Regions from separate parts of the Microbacterium sp. GQ128 genome, predicted to be linked through region 2. Evidence: predicted binding sites of a transcription regulator. Region 2 holds the regulator's gene; the other holds the start of a gene.
What was found. The regulator LexA, encoded in region 2, represses DNA repair genes until DNA is damaged. The targets are predictions, from matches to a motif close to TCGAACANNTGTTCGA.
Positions count from the first base shown of each region.

Region 1: recA (recombinase RecA) is a predicted target of LexA. The motif match lies at 4,226-4,241, and genes of this name have one in related genera.

Region 1 covers NZ_JCAXDY010000001.1:760,005-767,025, forward strand. The annotation lists gene miaA (tRNA (adenosine(37)-N6)-dimethylallyltransferase MiaA) at 1-525, opposite strand, end outside; gene miaB (tRNA (N6-isopentenyl adenosine(37)-C2)-methylthiotransferase MiaB) at 522-2,069, opposite strand; gene AC6CHX_RS03725 (regulatory protein RecX) at 2,119-2,592, opposite strand; gene recA (recombinase RecA) at 2,979-4,028, opposite strand; gene AC6CHX_RS03735 (DUF3046 domain-containing protein) at 4,298-4,522, opposite strand; gene AC6CHX_RS03740 (helix-turn-helix domain-containing protein) at 4,544-4,852, opposite strand; gene AC6CHX_RS03745 (CinA family protein) at 4,994-5,482, opposite strand; gene pgsA (CDP-diacylglycerol--glycerol-3-phosphate 3-phosphatidyltransferase) at 5,479-6,057, opposite strand; gene AC6CHX_RS03755 (DNA translocase FtsK) at 6,057-7,021, opposite strand, start outside.
Region 2 covers NZ_JCAXDY010000005.1:291,807-298,827, forward strand. The annotation lists gene AC6CHX_RS17350 (S9 family peptidase) at 1-1,272, opposite strand, end outside; gene lexA (transcriptional repressor LexA) at 1,294-1,980, opposite strand; gene AC6CHX_RS17360 (LysM peptidoglycan-binding domain-containing protein) at 2,271-2,639, shown strand; gene AC6CHX_RS17365 (histidinol-phosphate transaminase) at 2,706-3,791, shown strand; gene hisB (imidazoleglycerol-phosphate dehydratase HisB) at 3,788-4,405, shown strand; gene hisH (imidazole glycerol phosphate synthase subunit HisH) at 4,402-5,037, shown strand; gene priA (bifunctional 1-(5-phosphoribosyl)-5-((5-phosphoribosylamino)methylideneamino)imidazole-4-carboxamide isomerase/phosphoribosylanthranilate isomerase PriA) at 5,141-5,887, shown strand; gene AC6CHX_RS17385 (SseB family protein) at 5,871-6,668, shown strand; gene AC6CHX_RS17390 (hypothetical protein) at 6,691-7,021, shown strand, end outside.

The DNA of each region.
Region 1 (7,021 bases), on a different contig from region 2:
CTGCTCGAGAACCTCGAGCGCTCTGATGACGCGCCGGCTGTTGCGCGGGTCGACCTTCGTCGCAGCCGCAGGGTCTTGGGCGCGGAGACGTTCGAGCAGGCCCTCGAGACCCTCGGATTCCAACTCGCGCGAGAGACGTTCCCGGATCGCGGCGTCGCGGGGCGGGAAGTGGAACTCGTAAACGACGCTCGACACGTACAGACCGGAGCCTCCGACGAGGATCGCGTCGCCGCCTCGCCGATGGATCGCGTCGATCGCCTCTCGAGCCACCGGCTGATACCACGCGACTGCGGCCTCCTCGTAGACCTCGCGCACGTCGAAGAGATGGTGCGGGATTCCGCGTCGCTCAGCCAGGGGCAGCTTCGCGGTGCCGATGTCCATCCCGCGATACAGCTGCATCGCGTCGGCGTTCACCACCTCGGCCGGATTGCCGCGAGCACGGAGCGCTTCCGCCAGGTCGAGCGCGAGGTCGCTCTTCCCTGTCCCGGTTGCTCCGACGATCGCCCAGAGGCGCGGTGCGCTCACACCCCGACGCGAAGTGTGGGCAGGCCGAGCGACACGGCACGAGGGCCGCCATCCGACGCCGGCGTCGGAACCGCACACGACTCCGCCTGCGAGCGATCCCATGCGTCGCCCCCGCGCGTCCGACGGATCTGCAACGGTGCTCCGGTCGAGTCATCCGCGAGCAGGTGGAAGGGGGCCGCACGCGTGACGGTCACGGTCACGATGTCACCGGGGCGCGGCAGGTCTGAGCCGGCCGTGACCTCGAAGTGGACCAGGCGATTGTCTTCGGCGCGGCCGGTGAGGCGGTGCGTCTCGGCGTCCTTCTTACCTTCGCCGGTCGAGACGAGCACCTCGACCTGGCGCCCGACCTGCTTCTGGTTCTCTTCCATGGAGATTCGCTCCTGGAGTGCGATCAGGCGGTTGTACCGTTCCTGGACGACCTCCTTGGGCACCTGGTCCTCCATCGTCGCGGCGGGAGTGCCCTCTCGGATCGAGTACTGGAAGGTGAATGCCGACGCGAAGCGGGACTGTTCGACGACGCGCATCGTGTCTTCGAAGTCCTCATCCGTCTCACCAGGGAAACCGACGATGATATCGGTCGTGATCGAGGCGTTCGGGATGCGCGCGCGAACACGATCGAGAATCCCGAGGAAGCGCTCGCTGCGGTACGACCGTCGCATCGCTTTGAGGATTCGATCGCTGCCGGACTGCAGCGGCATGTGCAGTTGCGGCATCACACTCGGAGTCTCAGCCATGGCGTCGATCACGTCGTCGGTGAACGCAGCGGGGTGAGGGCTCGTGAAGCGGATGCGCTCGAGCCCCTCGATCTCGCCGGCCGCACGCAGCAGCTTTCCGAAAGCCTGCCGGTCGCCGAATTCCACACCGTAGGAATTCACGTTCTGCCCGAGAAGCGTGACCTCGATGGCGCCGTCTTCGACCAGAAGCCGGATCTCGTTCAGGATGTCACCGGGCCGCCGATCCTTCTCCTTGCCACGCAGGCTCGGGACGATGCAGAACGTGCACGTGTTGTTGCAGCCGACCGAGATCGACACCCATCCGCTATGCGCCGAATCGCGCTTCGTCGGAAGAGTCGACGGGAAGACCTCGAGCGACTCGAGGATCTCCAGCTCTGCATCGCCGTTGTGACGCGCGCGCTCCAGCAGCCCGGGCAGCGACCCCATGTTGTGCGTGCCGAACACGACGTCGACCCAGGGCGCCTTGTCGAGGACCGCCTGCTTGTCCATCTGGGCAAGGCAGCCGCCGACCGCGATCTGCATTCCCTCCTTGCGACGCTTGACGGAGGCGAGATGCCCGAGCGTGCCGTAGAGCTTTCCTGCGGCATTGTCGCGAACTGCGCACGTGTTGATGATCACGACGTCCGCTTCGGCCCCGTCCAGAGCGCGGACGTAACCGGCGCTCTCCAGCGAGCCGGACAGCCGTTCGGAGTCGTGCACGTTCATCTGGCACCCGAAAGTGCGCACCTCGTACGAGCGCTGGCGGCCGTCTTCGTCGACGGCTGCCGACGAAGCGCTGATGATCGTCGGTTCACTGCGCGGAATAGTCATGATCGACCCATTCTACGAGCCGTGCGGGTGCGGTTGCTGCGTCGCCTACTCACTCCGAATCGACGAACCGGACGCCGGAGCTCGACGCATTCGAGCCTGTCTCCCGCAGCGCCTGCTTGGCCGCCTTCATCGCCACGGACCCGTTGTATCCGCGTCGTGAGAGCTGTCCCACCAGACGCCGGAGGGCGGTGTCATTGTCGAGTCGGCTCAGAGAACGCGCCTTGGTGCGCGCGAATTCCAGAGCGCGCTCATCGTCGTCGTCCGGCAGCTCGTCGAGTGCACCGTCGATCACGTCCCGCGGAATACCTCGTTGAGCGAGCGCGCGCGCGAGCGCAACCCTCCCCTGACCCTTCCGCTCGACACCGGACGTCACCAGAGAGCTGGCGAGTGCAGCATCATCGAGGTAGGCACGACGACAGAAATCCTCGATCACGTCATCGATCACGCCGTTCTCCAGACCGTGCCCTCGGAGAGCCTGACGGGCTTCGGAGACCGAGAGGGACCGGGTCCGCAGCTTTCGCACGAGGGATTCCTCGGCTGCGGTTCGAATCTCGTCGGAATCGACCGACTCCTCGATATCGTCCTGAGACGCGGTCAGAGCCCCGAGGGCATGAAGTCGGGGCGTGGAACTCGATGTCGGCGAACACGATCTGGCGGATGCCCCTCGCGCGGGATGACGATCGCTCGGACTACCGGATTCCGCCCGGTTCGCCGCGGGAGCGGCACCCTCAGGCGAATGCCACGTCGACCGCCACAGGCCTGCGTCGGCTGCGCGCTCGGGAGAGTCACCAGAGTTGTCGTCACCAGCGCTCGCGGTTATCGAAACCGGGTCGACATTCTTCGTGGCCCGCCCGAAAAGGGGAATGATGGGGGCGATCCGTTCAGGATCGCCCCCACGAGTGTCATTCATCAGGCCGGACGACGCTCAGCGAGCTCGTCTGCCGCAGCAGGCACCGCCGCCGGTCCGCCGATGCCGAGCTTCTGCTTGATCTGCGTCTCGATCGCGAGCGCGATGTCGGGGTTGTTGAGCAAGAACGTGCGTGCGTTCTCCTTGCCCTGACCCAGCTGGTCGCCGTCGTAGGTGTACCACGAACCCGACTTCTTCACGATGGCGTGCTCGACGCCGAAGTCGATCAGGCTGCCCTCGCGCGAGATGCCGACACCGTAGAGGATGTCGAACTCCGCCTGCTTGAAGGGCGGGGCCATCTTGTTCTTCACGACCTTGACCCTGGTGCGGTTTCCGACCGCGTCGGTTCCGTCTTTCAGCGTCTCGATACGACGGATGTCCATGCGGACCGACGCGTAGAACTTCAGCGCCTTACCACCGGCTGTGGTCTCGGGCGAGCCGAAGAAGACGCCGATCTTCTCACGGAGCTGGTTGATGAAGATCATGGTGGTGTTGGTCTGGTTGAGACCACCGGTCAGCTTGCGCAGCGCCTGCGACATGAGTCGCGCCTGCAGACCCACGTGGGAATCACCCATCTCTCCCTCGATCTCGGCGCGAGGCACGAGCGCTGCGACGGAGTCGATGACGATGAGGTCGATGGCGCCCGAGCGCACGAGCATGTCGGCGATCTCCAGCGCCTGCTCACCGGTGTCGGGCTGCGACACCAGAAGTGCATCGATGTCGACGCCGAGCTTCGCCGCGTAGTCGGGGTCGAGCGCGTGTTCCGCGTCGATGAAAGCCGCGATACCGCCGGCGCGCTGGGCGTTGGCGATCGCGTGCAGCGTGAGGGTCGTCTTACCCGAGGACTCGGGCCCGTAGATCTCGACGATACGGCCACGCGGGAGACCTCCGACGCCGAGGGCGACGTCGAGGGCGATGGAGCCGGTGGGGATGACGGCCACGGGGGCGCGCTCATCGCTGCCCAGCCGCATGACCGAGCCCTTTCCGAACTGACGATCGATCTGAGCGAGGGCGGTCTCGAGGGACTTCTCGCGGTCGGCGGGTGATGGCATGATGTGCTCCTTCTGCGCGCGTGGTGCCGCCTGTAGGCTGTCGCGGCTCGTCCCGGTTGGGAAGAACTCTCCGACAAGGCGTATGGCTCTTCGGCTTGTTTTCCACCGTACGAGAGGCCACCGACATCGTCTCGGTGAACCCACATTCGGTGGAGAGCAGAAGCTCTGAACCACTTGTGCAGAAGACTACGCCCGTTTCGAACACATCTTCGACGACACGCCGAAGATCGCGCGCCGTGTCCCGTAACCTGCGGACATTCCGTCGGGGTTCAGCGCCCGCGCGGCTCCTGCCGTCCGACACCGTGTCGCCGGCTCTCGGGAACGTCCATCTCGGCGCACAGCGCCAGCCAGATCTCCCGCGGCGGCGTACCGTTTTCCAGCGCTTCGAGTGCCGTACGGCCATGCAAGGCCGACAACCCGAGATCGTTCACCAGCGAAGAAGCTCGGGCTTGGAACTCGGTATCGACGGCGCGAAGGAACTCGCTACGACGCATTGCTCACACGCACGCTGCGGCTCAGTGCAGCGAGAGCTGGGGCTCGATCGACGCCACAAGGTCGTCGGGAACGACATCCGGGAACACCTGGATGCCCTCGAGAACGGAGATGCGATCTCCGACCTCGCGCATGATTGTCGAGATCGGAACGTCGAGGGCATCGGCGACGGATGCGAGGATCTCGCTCGACGCCTCCTTCTGGCCCCGCTCGACCTCACTGAGGTAGCCGAGCGCCACCGACGCCTTGCTTGCGACCTGCCGGAGCGTGCGCCCCTTCTGCAGGCGGAAGTCCCTCAGCACATCGCCGATTTCCTGCCGTACAAGAATCATCGGAACCTCCTCCCCGTGTGATCGTTCGAGGTCTCCCCCGATGAGACAGCCAGTCTAGTACTCCTGGTCTGCACGAAATCTACCCCTGCACTCTGTGGTTTGAATGTGAGCACATCGGTAATAACCGTCATCGGGCCGTCGCTATTCCGAGACCATCTCGAGCAACGCCGCCAGAGCCGACGTCACCGTGTGCGTACGGATCGCATCACGGTCACCGCTCAGGTGCAGTGCCTTCGTCGAGGAGCCTTCCGGCGTCACGATCCCGATGTGAACCGTTCCCACCGGCTGGCCGTCGGGAGAATCCGGGCCGGCGATACCGGTCGTCGACAGCCCGACATCGGCCGCGAGACCGTCCACACTCACGACACGGCGCACACCGTCGGCCATCTGCAGGGCGACCTGCGGATGGACCGGTCCGTGTGCGGCGAGAAGCTCGGTGTCCACGCCGAGGACCGTTGCCTTGACCGGGGTCGCATAGGCCACAACGCCGCCGAGCAGGACCTTGGAGGCTCCCGGAACGGATACGAACTCGGCGCACAGCGCACCACCCGTGAGTGACTCCGCGACTCCCAGAGTCCAGCCGCGGCGAGTCAGTGCCGACAGCAGTGCGACGGTGACCGCTTCGCTCATGCTCGCTTCTGGCGCGATCCACGCATCTGCGCGACGACGTAGTCGATACCGCTGGCCACCGTGAGGACCAGCACGATGAGCATCAGGACGAACGTGATGATCGTCCAGGCCTCGAGGCCGATGAGGACATGCAGCGGCAGCAGCGCCCAGCCGAGGGCGACGCCCTGGAAGGCCGTCTTGATCTTGCCCATCCAGGCTGCCGCGACGACATGCTCGCTCGCGACCATCAAACGGTGGATCGTGATCCCCCATTCACGGACGAGGATGACCGCGACGATCCACCAGCTGACCTCGCCGAGGATGGCAAGACCGATGAAACCCGCTCCGGTGAGCATCTTGTCGGCGATCGGGTCCCAGAGTTTTCCGAAGTCACTGACGATGTCGTACTTGCGTGCGAGGTAACCGTCGACCCAGTCCGTGGATATCCCGACGATGAAGATGATGGCGGCCGCCCAGCGGAGGCCGGGCTCGGGGAGGCCATAGGTGCCACCCAGCAGGAGCAGCACGAAGAAGATGACCGCCAGCGGGATGCGCGCGACGGTGATGGCGTTGGGCAACTGCCGAGGAATCGCCATCAGTCGCGCCCCGTCAGACCCCAGGCGTCTTCATCGCCGCCCTCGGCCTCCACCTCGGGGAGACCTTCGTACTGGGCGGCGATCGGATCGTGCGTCTGAGGCATTGGCGGCACCGGAGGGGCTGCCGGAGCAGACGGAGCCGGGGACGACGCGGGAGCATCCTCTCCGCGCAGCTTCGCCATCACCTGCGGGAGCTGCTCAGCCGTGGCCAGCACATCGCGGGCCTTTGACCCCTCGGAGGGTCCGACGATCTCGCGCGATTCCAGAAGGTCCATGAGACGACCCGCCTTGGCGAAGCCGACACGCAGCTTTCGCTGGAGCATCGACGTCGATCCGAACTGCGAGGAGACGATGAGCTCGGCAGCCGCGAGCAGCAGCTCCAGATCGTCGCCGATGTCTTCGTCGACTTCCTTCTTCTTCGTCGGCTCCATCGCCTCCTGGACGTCGGGACGGTAGTCCGGACGAGCCTGGCGGGTGACGTGCTTGACGACCGCGTCGATCTCCTTCTCATCGACCCATGCGCCCTGCAGACGGAACGGCTTCGAGGACCCCATCGGCGAGAACAGCGCGTCTCCCTGCCCGATCAGCTTGTCGGCACCGGGGCTGTCGAGGATGACGCGGCTGTCTGTGACGCTGGTGACGGCGAACGCGAGCCGCGACGGGACGTTGGCCTTGATGAGACCGGTGACCACGTCGACGCTGGGGCGCTGCGTCGCGAGGACCAGGTGGATGCCGGAAGCACGAGCAAGCTGGGTGATGCGGACGATCGAATCCTCGACGTCGCGCGGGGCGACCATCATGAGGTCGGCCAGCTCATCGACCACGACCAGAAGGTACGGGTACGGCTTGAGCACCCGTTCGCTGCCCACCGGCACCTCGACCTCGCCCGCACGCACGGCCCGGTTGAAGTCGTCGATGTGGCGGAAGCCGAACGATGCGAGGTCGTCGTACCGCATGTCCATCT
Region 2 (7,021 bases):
CACCCCGATGCCGCGGCTCGTATAGAACGCGTTGGCTGCCGACGCCGCACCGGTGACGTGAGCGGTCGGCCCGCCGTGCACCAGCACCACGTACGGAGGGAGTTCATCGGCGGAGGCTGTCGCGTCGGGGTTCGCCGGCGGGTACGCGAAAGCGTGCACCACGCCGTGCCGCCCGTCGACGTCGATCGGCAGGGCATGCGGCATCCAGTCGGCATCCACGGGCTCGCCTCCACGCACCGCGACGGTCTCGCCGGAGTCCACATCGACGCACCACAGGCCGGCGGTCACCCCGGAGCCGTTGCCGGAGAGCAGCACGCGGGAACCGTCGACGTCGTCGACGCTGACGTGTCCGTCGGCCGGGACATCGATCGGGTGCACGACGCCGTCCGGAGCGATCACGACGATCTCGTCGCGCCCGTTGGTGCGGACCGCGACGATCCGCTCGTCGGCGAGCGGCCGATACCAGCGGTTGCCGAGCACCCAGAGTCCGTAGCCGGTGTCGGCGTCGCTCGGGGTGAGCGCGCGCGGTGCGCCGAGCGGTGAGAATCCGTCGAGCTCGATGCGGTACAGGCCCCAGCGGTCGTCCGGATCATCGGCGAACACCAGCTCCGCGTCGCTGAGCCACTCGGGCTGCAGCGCGGCTCGAGTGGGGATCTCGTGCACATCGCCGCCGTCGCTCTTCGCGATCTGCAGGTGCGCGGCCTCCCACGGCATCCGTCCGCGGTTCCAGGCGACCCAGGCGATGCGGGTTCCGTCCGGCGAGAGCGCGGGATGTGCGAAGAAACCGTCGCCCTCGACGATCACTCGAATTCCGGACGGGTCCTCCGCCGCGGAGCCGTCGATCGGGATCTCGACGATCGCGCGGGTGTGCGGCGCGGTCGACAGATCTTCGCGCACCGCGAGCAGACGGCCTTGCTGCACGCGGAGGCCGCCGTGCGACGGTCCCGCCGGTGTCAGCGGAACGGGCTCGGCCCCGGGTGCCATGCGATGCACACGCTGATCGCCGGCATCGACGAAGTACAGGGTGCCTGCGGCATCGGCGGTCCATGCTCCGCCTCCGTACTCGTGCACGCGGGAGCGCGCGCTCCAGGGAGCCGGGAGGATCTCGGCTCCGGAAGAGCTTCGCACCGTGACCCGCCCCTTCTCGGCGGGCACGGATTCCCCCCACCAGATCACGGAGCCGACGAAGCGCGCCCCGTCGATCCGCGGGGAGGACGCCGCGACGGAGGCCGCGGAGAAGGGTGAGGGCCAGGAACCGTACGGGGACGACATGCCTCGAGCCTATGGCGGACGTCAGACGGCGCGCAGCACCGCCACGACCTTGCCGAGCACCACGGACTCATCGCCGAGGATGGGCTCGAAGGAGGAGTTGCGGGGGAGGAGCCAGGTGTGGCCGTCGCGACGGCGGAGCACCTTGACGGTGGCCTCGCCGTCGAGCATCGCGGCCACGATCTCGCCGTTCTCCGCATTGTTCTGCGAGCGCACGACGACCCAGTCGCCGTCGCAGATCGCGGCGTCGATCATCGACTCTCCCGAGACCTTGAGCATGAAGAGGTCTCCCTTGCCCACCAGCTGACGGGGGAGGGGGAAGATCTCCTCCACCTGCTGATCGGCGGTGATCGGCACGCCGGCGGCGATGCGACCGACCAGGGGCACCAGCGCCGCGTCGCCGACCGGGGTCGCCACGTCGGCGGGATTCTCGCCGCTGGCGCCGGGGAGGTCGATCAGGACCTCCATCGCACGCGTCTTGCCCGGGTCGCGCCGGAGGTAGCCGCTCAGTTCGAGCTGACCGAGCTGGTGGGTCACGCTCGAGAGGGACTTCAGGCCGACGGCGTCGCCGATCTCGCGCATGCTCGGCGGGTAGCCGTGGTGGGCGATGGAGTTCTGGATGACCTCGAGGATCGCCATCTGCTTGGGGCTCAGGCTCTTGCGGCGGCGCGTCCGCGGTGCCTCCGACTCGGGGGCCGAGTTCTCGCTCATGGTGCTCCTTAAGTGCGGTGTTCCGACGTCGCTCTTCGAATGTCGGAGGCCCGTGGTGTGGTGTTCTCATCGAAACCGTATCCGAGAAACGGCCCGATCTGGAAGATCTGTTCGAGCGTGTCGGCATAATCGTGCATCCGGTTTCGAAGACAACTTGACAGATGTTCGAACTCGAAGATATCTTCGGTACGTAGCTTCGCATTCACGGCTCCCGGCCGAGACGGGAATGCGAACGCTACGCCAACTTCCCCGGCAGCCTCACCGCTCCGGGACAGGCTAAGGAGCACCACATGAGCAGCATCGGCTTCAGCACCGCAGCAGTCATCCCGGCGTCGACCCGTCCTTCGACGCGACTCCGACTGACCACGCGTGGCCGCGCCGTGCTGCTGGCGCTCGCCTCCGTGCCGCTCGCGATCGGCATCGCCTTCGCCGCACTCAGCGGCGGAAGCGCGATCGCCTCGGATGCAGACACGGCAGCCGTCGGCGTCGAGACCGTGACCGTCATGCCCGGCGACACTCTCTGGTCGATCGCCACCGGGGTCGCCCCCGACGCCGACCCGCGCGACGTCATCGGTGAGATCAGCCGGATGAATCTGCTGCGTGGCGGCGAGCTCCAGATCGGCCAGACGCTCGCCATCCCGGCCCAGTACGCCAACTGATCCCGTCGCGGCGGCGCTGCGGCAACTTTGCGTCATCGACTCCACGCGCCGCTTAGCATGGGAAGGGTGACCCTCTCCCTCAACGATCTCCCGCTACGTGATGATCTTCGCGGACTGACGCCCTACGGCGCTCCGCAGGCGCCGCTCCCGATCGCCCTCAACGTGAACGAGAACACGCATCCCATCCCGGAAGCGGTCGCGAGCGACATCCTCGACGACATCGCCCTGGCGATGCGTGACGTGAATCGGTACCCGGATCGGGAGTTCACCACGTTGCGCGAGGCGTTCGCGGAGTACCTGGGGCACGGGCTCTCCGCGGAGCAGATCTGGGCGGGCAACGGCTCGAACGAGGTGCTCCAGCACATCCTGCAGGCCTTCGGTGGCCCCGGGCGCACTGCCTTCGGCTTCGCGCCGACGTACTCGATGTACCCACTCATCGCGCAGGGCACGGGCGCGCGCTGGATCGCCGGGACGAGGCAGCCCGACTACACGATCACGCCAGAGGAAGCTGTCGAGCAGGTGCGCGCAGCCGACCCCGACGTGATCATCCTCTGTTCGCCGAACAACCCGACAGGAACTCCGCTCGGCCTGGACGTCGTCGAAGCCGTGTACGAAGCGGCGCGGGGCATCGTGATCGTCGACGAGGCCTACCAGGAGTTCGCACCGCACGACGCGCCTTCCGCGCTGACGCTGCTCGACGGGCGCCCGCGCCTGGCGGTCTCCCGCACCATGAGCAAGGCCTTCGCCTTCGCAGGGGCCCGAGTCGGGTATCTGGCGGCGGACCCGACGTTCATCGATGCGCTGCGATTGGTCCGCTTGCCGTATCACCTGAGCACGCTCACGCAGGCTGCGGCCGTCGCCGCGCTGCGCAATTCCGACGTGATGCTCGGCATGGTCGAGGAGATCGTCGAACAACGCGATCGCATCACCGCGACCCTCGAGGCCCTCGGCTACGCACCCCACGAATCCTGGTCGAACTTCGTCCTCTTCGGCGGCGTCGCCGACCCGCGGGCGACGTGGCAGCAGCTCTACGATCGCGGTGTGCTCGTGCGTGACGTCGGGATCCCCGGTCACCTCAGGGTCAGCGCGGGCACCGAGGCCGAGACCACCGCGTTCCTCGATGCTCTGGCCTCGATAGGATCGGCATCATGAGCACCCCGTCACCGACCCCGCGCACCGCGAGCCGCGTGCGCAGCACGTCGGAGTCCACCGTCGAACTCGAGCTGAACCTCGACGGCACCGGCGCGAGCCGCATCGACACCTCGGTGCCGTTCTTCGACCACATGCTCACCGCCTTCGCGAAGCACTCGCTGACCGACCTGACCGTGCGCGCGTCCGGCGACACGAACATCGACGCACACCACACCGTGGAGGACGTGTCGATCGTGCTCGGGCAGGCGATCCTCGAGGCGCTGGGGGACAAGTCCGGCATCTCCCGTTACGGCGATGCCCTCGTCCCGCTCGACGAGGCCCTCGCGCAGGCGGTCGTGGACATCTCAGGGCGCCCGTACCTCGTGCACACCGGGGAGCCCGCAGGTTTCGAGCACCACCTGATCGGCGGGCACTTCACCGGCTCGCTGGTGCGGCACTCGTTCGAGGCGATCACCTTCAACGCTGCGCTGACCGTGCACGTGCGCGTGCTCGGCGGCCGCGACCCGCACCACATCGCCGAGGCGGAGTACAAGGCGTTCGCACGAGCCTTCCGGCAGGCCAAGGCGCTCGACCCGCTGGTCGACGGCATTCCATCCACCAAGGGCGCACTGTGAGCACTTCACCCCGCGTCGCCGTCTTCGACTACGAGTCCGGCAACGTCCACTCGGCGGTCAAGGCGCTGGCCGCGGCCGGCGCGGATGCCGTGCTGACGCGCGATCGCAAGGTCGCACTCGAGGCCGATGGCCTCCTGGTGCCGGGGGTCGGTGCGTTCCAGGCGGTTCGTGACGCGCTGCACGCGCACGGCGGCGACGAGATCGTCGACCGCCGTCTGGCCGGCGGGCGACCGGTGCTCGGGATCTGCGTCGGCATGCAGGTCCTCTTCGAGCACGGCGTCGAGCGCGGGCACGACACCGCGGGCCTCGGCGAGTGGCCAGGAGCTGTCACCGAGCTCAACGCACCCGTCCTGCCGCACATGGGCTGGAACACCGTCGAGCCCGGCGCCGACAGTGTTCTCTTCCGCGGCCTGGAGCAGGAGCGCTTCTACTTCGTGCACTCGTATGCTGCGCAGTCCTGGGAGCTCGACGTCATCCCGCCGTTCCCCGAGCCCGTGCTGACGTGGACGACCTACGGCGATCCCTTCCTCGCGGCCGTCGAGAACGGACCGCTCTCGGCGACCCAGTTCCACCCGGAGAAGTCGGGCGAAGCGGGCATCCAGCTGCTGCGCAACTGGGTCGGGAGCCTCTGACCCCCACCGTGGACGTCATCCGTTTTGTCACCCGCCGTCCGGCGGACTACCCTCGACTCTCGTGCCCGTTCCGGGCTGCAGACCTTCCCTAGCCAAGGACCCCATGAACGACTTCGCGCAGTCTCCCTCGCTCACGCTCCTTCCCGCGGTCGATGTCGCCGGGGGCAAGGCCGTCCGCCTCACCCAGGGGGAGGCCGGAACCGAGACGAGCTACGGCGACCCGCTCGACGCCGCGGGGGAGTGGGCAGCGCAAGGCGCGAAGTGGATCCACCTCGTCGACCTCGACGCCGCCTTCGGTCGCGGGAGCAACGCGCCGATCCTGCGCAAGGTGATCAAGCAGTTCAAGGGCGTCAACATCGAGCTCTCCGGCGGCATCCGCGACGACGCGACCCTCGAGGCCGCGCTCGAGAGCGGCGCCACCCGCATCAACCTCGGCACGGCCGCTCTGGAGAACCCCGAGTGGGCCGCCGATGTGATCGGTCGCTACGGCGAAGCGATCGCGGTGGGCCTCGACGTGCGCGGGACGACCCTCGCGGCACGCGGCTGGACCAAGGAGGGTGGAGACCTCTGGGAGGTCCTCGACCGCCTGGAGGATGCCGGGTGCAGCCGCTACGTGGTCACCGACGTGACCAAGGACGGCACGCTCCGCGGCCCGAACCTCGAGCTCCTCCGCGAAGTGACCTCGCGCACGCCGAAGCCGGTCGTCGCGTCCGGCGGGATCTCCAACCTCGACGACATCGCCGCGCTCCGTGACCTCGTGCCCCTGGGCGTCGAGGGTGCGATCGTCGGCAAGGCCCTGTACGCCGGCGCGTTCACGCTGGCTGAGGCACTGGATGTCGCAGGAGACTGACGCGCACGCCTGCGGGCCCGAGTCGCGCGATCAGGGCGACTCGGCCGGCGTTCCCTGGGAGGGACGCAGCTTCGAGTCGAACCCGCATGCGGCGGACGACGGATCGGCCGACCCGGCGCTGCTCGCCGCACTGCAGCGTTTCCGTGCGGGCGAGGGCAGCCAGGTTGAAGTCGTCGACGCATTCCGTGCTGCTCGCGTGCTGATCCCGCTCATCGCCGAGAAGGGCGAGGAGGGCGTCGCGCCGAACGGTCTCGCCGTCGACAAGACGCAGGAGCTGTCGATCGTCACGGTCGCGGCCCCCGACGGGCGGCGGGTGCAGCCGGTGTTCTCGTCCGTCCAGGCCATGCAGAAGTGGGATCCCACCGCACGCCCCATTCCCGTGGAGGCGCTCCGGGCGGCGCTGGCGGCATCGGCCGAAGACACCGACCTGATCGTGCTCGACCCGACCTCCGACACGGAGTTCGTGATCCGGCGCCCCGCCGTCTGGGCGATCGCGCAGGAGCATGCCTGGGAGCCGAGCTTCCTCTCCACCGAGGTCTACACCGCGCTCCAGGAGAGTGTGGCCCACGAACTGGCCGTGATCGACGTGGCGGTGGCGTCCGGAGACCCCGACGCACGGCTGCGTGGCCCGGAGCTGATCGTGGTCCTGGAACTCGTCGACGGTCTGGAGCGCGAGGTGCTCGATTCCGTGCTCTCGCGTCTGGCTCAGCGCTGGGCGTCGGACGACCGCATCGCCGTGCTCGCGGACTCCCTCACCGTGAAGCTCCGCCGCAGCGTCTGAACGCGTTCGCTACCATCGGGGCATGCTCCGTGGTGTGATGCGTGCCATCGCGATCGTCGTGCTTCTCGGCGGCGCGCTGACGACCACGACGGGGTGCGTGACCTTCGGTGCCTGTCCGGCGATCGGATGGACGAACGCCGTCGCGCTCGACACCAGCGCCGTCGCGGGGGTGGTGTCGGTGCAGTTCTGCGTCGAGGGGGAGTGTTCCCCGGCTCCGGGTACAGAGCCGACTTCGTCGACCAATCTGTTCATGGTGACACCGCAGGACGATGGGACGTGGGTGCTCGGGCTCGACATGTCGACCCCCGACGTCATCGACCTCCGCCTGTTCGACGCCCAGAACACGCTCATCC